One region of the Kitasatospora sp. NPDC029367 genome, then DNA from elsewhere that is predicted to be linked to it. Evidence: riboswitches for the same ligand, from Rfam matches in the RefSeq annotation. Region 1 holds a riboswitch; the other holds the start of a gene.
The links. A riboswitch is a leader RNA that binds a small molecule or an ion and turns the genes downstream of it on or off. The one in region 1 is predicted to bind magnesium.

Region 1 (3,401 bases):
ACCCGGCCGCGCCAGACCGGGTCGCCCAGGTCGGCCTCGGCGGTGAGGGTGCGGACCAGGCCCTCGGGTGAGCTCGCGCCGGTCTCCGGGCCGGTCCGGACCGGGGTGAGCGCGCTGCCGGGCGGCAGCAGCGAGCCGACCAGGGCGGTCGGGTCGGTGCTCGCGCCCTTGAGCTGCTCGGGCGTGGGCTGTTGCCCGGGCCGCGGCTGGACGGCGAACGCGCCGTCCTCGGCGATCGGGGCCTGTTCGACGGTCTGGCCCGGGCTGACCGCGGTGACCAGCGCGTCGGCGCCGCCCACCACCCGCTCGACCCGCTCGGCGGGGGACAGTTGGCCGCTGCGGTGGACCACGTCGGCGCCGGTGACGCCGAGCACGGGCAGCGCGATCATGGCCACGATCAGGGCGCTGCGCCCCTTGGCCCGCAGGGCGTCGCGCCGGGCGATCCGCAGCGCGAGCTTCCACGCTCCGAACCTCATCGGGCCACCTCGCCGAAGGAGTCGAAGGAGTGGGAGCGGTGGACGGCGGCCTGGCAGCTGCCGGAGCGGCGTCCGACGCTCTCCGAGGCGACCGCACCGTCCCGCAGGTGGACCACCCGGTCGGCCCAACTGGCGTGCGAGGCCTCGTGGGTGACCATCATGGCGGCCGCCCCGGCGTCGCAGCGGGCGCGCAGCACGGCGAGCACGGCGTCGCCGGTGGCGGAGTCGAGCGCCCCCGTGGGTTCGTCGGCGAGGACGAGGCGGCGTTCGCCGATCAGGGCGCGGGCGATGGCGACGCGCTGCTGCTGACCGCCGGACATGTCGTCGGGGAAGCGGTCGGCCAGCTCGCCGATGCCCAGTTCCTCCAGGGCGGCGAGGGCCTCCCGGCGGGCGGTGCGTCCGGAGACGCCGTCGAGTTCGCGCGGCAGCGCGATGTTCTCGGCGGCGGTGAGCGCCGGGATCAGGTTGTAGTCCTGGAAGACGTAGCCGACGGAGCGCCGCCGCAGGTCGGCGAGCTTGCCCCGGCTGAGGCCGCCGAGGGTCACGCCCTCGACCAGCACCTCGCCGCCGCTGGGCAGGTCCAGCCCGCCGGCCAGGGTGAGCAGGGTCGACTTGCCTGAGCCGGAGGGCCCCATCACGGCGACGAACTCGCCGGCGTGGACGGTCAGGTCGACCTCGCGCAGGGCGTGCACCTCGGCGGCGCCGCGACCGTGCACCCGGGAGACCCCGGCCAGCTGCAGGACGGGCGCGGGTCGGCTCGGATCGATGTGGGACATGGTTCCCCCTCGTGAGCTGTTCAGCTGCATATGTCGGTGAACTATATATGCCGGTGGGGGATGAGCAAGTCGCCACGGGTTTGGTCAAGGTTCTACAAAGCTGTCGAAGATCAGCCGAAAAGGTGACTCGGGGTCGCCGTGCCGGGTCTATGCTTTGGGAGGTTTGAAAAGGCACCTCGTTCGGTGAGGCGTCTTCACGGACACAGGCCACTGACCCGACGACGTCGAGAGACGCCCAGGTTCAGGACAGGTCTTCCCGAGTTAAGGGTTGACCCCAAGTGGCTTCCGGCCGATCCGGCTGGACACGCCGTGGAGTGCCAAAGCTCTGACGAGTTGGGGTGTACCGGTCGTCGAAGACCGGTGTGCTCCTTGCCGTGTCGTGATGCGGCGCACAGACGGTGCGCCCCCGACCGGGAGGAGGCGAGAGACATGGACTGCGATAGTCCGGGCCACAGTAGCCCCTACCTCCGCATGCTCTCGAACACCTCCGGCACGCGGTAACAACCTTCCCTGCGCGTTCACCCGACGCTTCGTCCTGCGCTCAACCGTGCCCGGACGCAGGTCGACTGACGCATCGTCAGCATCATCGTGCCCGCACGGCCGCCGCCGCTCAGCGTCGCCGTACGGCCGTGGATGCCGTGCGCCCGCAGGGAGGCTTGCCGCTGCGTGCCCCCTGACGCCCCCTCAAGGTAGGGGGAGGGAGGCCCCGCCATGACCAACGTGATGCTGGACCCGAAGGTCCCCACCGCCGCCACAGTCCCCACCGCCCCCGCAGCGCCCGTCGCGCCCGCCAAGTCCGCCGTGCTGGACGACGCCCACGTCGGCGACATCAAGGGCGCGCTCGGCACCATCCGGCTCGACGACACCACCCCCCGCCACGGACTCTCCGCCCGGCTCAAGACCCTGCTGGCGATCGTCGGCCCCGGCCTGATCGTGATGGTCGGCGACAACGACGCCGGCGCCTTCTCCACCTACGGCCAGGCCGGCCAGAACTACGGCACCCAGCTGCTGTGGACGCTGCTCCTGCTCGTCCCGGTGCTGTACGTCAACCAGGAGATGGTGCTGCGCCTGGGCGCGGTCACCGGCGTCGGCCACGCCCGGCTGATCCTGGAGCGGTTCGGCAGGTTCTGGGGCGCGTTCAGCGTCATCGACCTCTTCCTGCTCAACGCCCTCACCCTGGTCACCGAGTTCATCGGCGTCACCATGGCGGCCGGGTACCTGGGCCTGCCCAAGGTCCTCTCCGTCGTCCTGGCGGCGGCGATCATCATCGCCTCGGCCTTCACCGGCTCCTTCCGGCGCTTCGAGCGGGTCGCCATCACGCTCTGCGTCGGCTCGCTGCTGCTGGTCCCGATCTACTTCATGGTCCACCCGAAGACCTCGCAGATGGCCCACGACTTCGTGACGCCGCAGATGCCCGGCGGCGCCGGCCAGCTCGCGGCCGTCATGATGGTCATCATCTCGATCGTCGGCACCACCGTCGCCCCCTGGCAGCTGTTCTTCCAGCAGTCGTACGTCATCGACAAGCGGATCACCCCGCGTTTCATGAAGTACGAGAAGGTCGACCTGTGGATCGGCATCGCGATCGTGATCATCGGCGCCGCCGCACTGATCGGCCTCACGGCGGCGGCCTTCGCCGGCACCGACGGCTTCGGCCAGTTCTCCGACACGGCCGCCGTCGCCAAGGGCATCGAGGACAAGGCCGGCCACCTGGCGGGCGTGCTGTTCGCGATCGCCCTGCTGGACGCCTCGATCATCGGCGCCTTCGCCGTCTCGCTCTCCACCGCCTACGCCATCGGCGACGTCTTCGGCATCAAGCACTCCCTGCACCGCGGGGTCAAGGGCGCCAAGGGTTTCTACGCCGTCTACGCCGGACTGGTGGCCGTCGCCGCGACGATCACCCTGCTGTCCAACGGCTACACCCAGGGCCTGATCACCCAGTTCGTCCAGGTGCTGGCCGGGGTGCTGCTGCCCTCCGCCACCGTCTTCCTGCTGCTGCTCTGCAACGACCGGGCCGTGCTCGGCCCCTGGGCCAACGGGCCCCGGACCAACGCCTTCACCTCCACGGTGGTCGGCGTCCTGGTGATGCTCTCGTTGATCCTGACCGCCTCGGTGGTCTGGCCGGGCATCAGCTCGGACGCGATCCTGTGGA
Region 2 (3,401 bases), on a different contig from region 1:
CGCGATGAACACGAACATGGACACCAGCTGCCCGATCCCGCCGAACGCGGCGTTGATCGCCTGCACGCCGAGGCCGACGGCCAGGCTGGCGCAGTAGGCGAACACCCAGAGCAGCGCCTGGTGCGGGGCGTCCATGCCGAGGATCCCGACCGCGCAGAGCAGCACCAGGGAGGTGGTGACCAGCATGATCCCGGCGGTCATCAGCATCTTGAGCAGCAGGGTCTGGGTGCGGCTGATCGGGACGGTCGGGCGGCGGGTGTGCCAGGGGCCGATCTCGCTGTCGCTGTAGCCGAGCGCGGTGTCGACGCCGTTGTGGATGATGTTGCCGCCGATGAAGCCGGTCAGCACGGCGAGCAGGGTGAAGTAGAAGGCGCTCAGCCCGAGGCCGCTGTGGCTGCCGATCGGGTGGCCGACCACGGTGGTGACGGCGAACGGGTCGGCGAGCAGCAGCCGAGCGGTGGCGCCGGTGTCCGGGCCCTGGGTGCCCGGGCCGCCCTGGGCCGGTACGGCGGCCAGCAGCCGCTGCCCGGCCGCGACCGAGGCCTGGTGGGCGGCGTTCTGGGCGATCTGGGCGGCGATCGAGGAGCCGAGGCTGCCCAGGCCGGGGTTGGTGAGGACGGTGAGGGTGGGCCGGTGGGTGGCCCCGCCGGTGGCGAGCGCGGTGACGGTGGCGGTGAAGTCGGCGGGGACGAGCAGCACGCCGTAGACCTTGCCGGCGGCGAGCAGGTCGCGGGCGCCCGCGTCGTCGGTCTGGCGCCAGTGGACGGTGTCGTCCGGGGTCCCGGCCACCACGGCGCGGGCCAGCTGGGTGCCGAGGTTGACCGGCTGGCCGGGCGGGGGCGGGGCCTGGTCGGCGTTCACCAGGGCGATCGGCAGCCGGTGCAGGTGACCGCTCGGGTTGACGATGCCGCCCAGGTAGAGCAGCGAGAGCAGTGCGGCCACCAGGGCGCACAGCACACCGGGGAAGAGCCAGAGCTTCGGGCGCCGGGCGAGCGCCAGCGCCCTCGCTCGCCGGGGAGCCCCCGGAGGTCCTGCGGTCTGGGAGCCTGCGGTCGCCATGCCACCCCTCAGCTGCGTGTGCGGGTACGGATCCGGCGGGAAGTCGTTCCGTCGTCACGTCGCGCCCAAACCCGCGTCACCCGGACGGCTGTCACGCCTCGCCAAAGGTAAAGGTTCTACCAAGTACGCAAGTATCGCGCTCTCGCCGGTCTATGCTTCTGGAGGTTTGAAGAAGGCACCTCGTTCGGTGAGGCTTCTTCACGGACACAGGCCACTGATCCGACGACGTCGAGAGACGCCCAGGGTTAGGACAGATCTTCCCGACCTAAGGGTTGATCCGAAGTGGCTTCCGGCCCGGGCGGGTCGGACACGCCGTGGAGTGCCAAAGCTCTGACGAGTTGGGGTGAACCGGTGGCCGTTCCGCGCGCCGGCGAACTCCTTGCCGCGTCGATGACACGCACCACGGGGTGCGCCGACCGGGAGGAGGCGAGAGACATGGATTGCAGTAGTCCGGGCCACAGTAGCCCCCGCCCCCGCCTGTCCTCGTACACCTCCGGCATGCGGTAACAACCTTCCCTGCGCGCACATCAGACGGTGCGTCAGCACTGCGTCCGACAACACGTCCGCACTGCTCACCCCCGCACGCGGCTTCGCCGTGCCCGCCCGCAGGACTTTCGCTGCTGCGCGCCCCCATCACCCCGCCTGTCCCGGGGTCCACGGGAGGAACGTCATGACCACCAACGCCACACTCAACTCCACAGTCCCGCAGCCGCGTTCGGCCGTGCTGGACGACGCCCACGTCGGCGACATCAAGGGTGCGCTCGGCACCATCCGGCTCGACGACGACGCGCCGCGCCACGGCCTGTCGGCGAGACTCAGGACCCTGCTGGCGATCGTCGGCCCCGGCCTGATCGTGATGGTCGGCGACAACGACGCGGGCGCCTTCTCCACCTACGGCCAGGCCGGCCAGAACTACGGCACCCAGCTGCTGTGGACACTGCTGATGCTGGTGCCCGTGCTCTACGTCAACCAGGAGATGGTGCTGCGCCTGGGCGCGGTCACCGGCGTCGGCCACGCCCGGCTGATCCTGGAGCGGTTCGGCAGGTTCTGGGGCGCGTTCAGCGTCATCGACCTCTTCCTGCTCAACGCCCTCACCCTGGTCACCGAGTTCATCGGCGTCACGCTCGCGGCCGGCTACCTGGGCCTGCCCAAGGCCGCCTCGGTGGTGCTGGCGGCGGCGATCATCATCGCCTCGGCCTTCACCGGCTCCTTCCAGCGCTTCGAGCGGGTCGCGGTGACCCTCTGCATCGGCTCGCTGCTGCTGGTGCCGATCTACTTCATGGTCCACCCGAAGACCTCGCAGCTGGCCCACGACTTCGTGGTACCGCAGATGCCGGGCGGCGCGGGCGAGTTGGCCGCGGTCATGCTGGTCATCATCTCGATCGTCGGCACCACCGTCGCCCCCCTGGCAGCTGTTCTTCCAGCAGTCGTACGTCATCGACAAGCGGATCACCCCGCGCTTCATGAAGTACGAGAAGGCCGACCTCTGGATCGGCATCGCGATCGTGATCATCGGCGCCGCCGCCATGATGGGCTTCACCGCCGCCGCCTTCGCCGGCACCGACGGCTTCGGCCAGTTCTCCGACGCCGGTGCCGTCGCCAAGGGCATCGAGGACAAGGCCGGCCACCTGGCGGGCGTGCTGTTCGCCATCGCCCTGCTGGACGCCTCGATCATCGGCGCCTTCGCCGTCTCGCTCTCCACCGCGTACGCCATCGGCGACGTCCTCGGCATCAAGCACTCCCTGCACCGCGGGGTCAAGGGCGCCAAGGGGTTCTACGGCGTCTACGCGGGCCTGGTGATCGCGGCGGCCGCCATCACCCTGCTGTCCACCGGGTACCTGCAGGGCCTGATGACCCAGTTCGTCCAGGTGCTGGCCGGGGTGCTGCTGCCCTCCGCCACCGTCTTCCTGCTGCTGCTCTGCAACGACAAGGCCGTGCTCGGCCCCTGGGTGAACGGTCCCAGGACCAACGCCTTCACCGCCGCCGTGGTCGGCGTCCTGGTCACCCTCTCGCTGATCCTCACCGCGGCCGTCGTCTGGCCGGAGATCAGCTCGGACGCGATCCTGCGGATCATGGCCGGCTGCGGGGTGGCGGGCGTCCTGGTCGCCGGATACTCCTTCCTCTCCGGCCGCCGCGGCACCAAGGAGGACCCCATCGACCGCACCGGCCGGGAGAACTGGCGGATGCCCCCGCTGGAGACCCTGGAGAAGCCGGTGATGTCCACCGTCCGCAAGATCGGCATGGGCGCCCTGCGGGCCTACCTGCTGGTCGCGATGGTGATGGTGATCGTCAAGATCGTGCAGACCGCGCTGAACCACTGACCTGAGCCACCCCACTGACCG

Region 2: it holds a riboswitch for magnesium, as region 1 does, so the genes downstream of both, ACZ4W5_RS25980 (NRAMP family divalent metal transporter) here and ACZ4W5_RS30060 (NRAMP family divalent metal transporter) in region 1, are expected to answer to the same signal.

What each region holds. Positions count from the first base shown of each region.
Region 1 is NZ_JBVHYH010000072.1:10,521-13,921, forward strand. Features, by position in the region: gene ACZ4W5_RS30050 (FtsX-like permease family protein) at 1-476, opposite strand, end outside; gene ACZ4W5_RS30055 (ABC transporter ATP-binding protein) at 473-1,252, opposite strand; M-box (ykoK) riboswitch at 1,421-1,597, shown strand; gene ACZ4W5_RS30060 (NRAMP family divalent metal transporter) at 1,964-3,401, shown strand, end outside.
Region 2 is NZ_JBVHYH010000054.1:11,017-14,417, reverse strand. Features, by position in the region: gene ACZ4W5_RS25985 (YhgE/Pip domain-containing protein) at 1-1,059, opposite strand, end outside; M-box (ykoK) riboswitch at 1,232-1,409, shown strand; partial or broken gene ACZ4W5_RS25980 (NRAMP family divalent metal transporter) at 1,730-3,380, shown strand.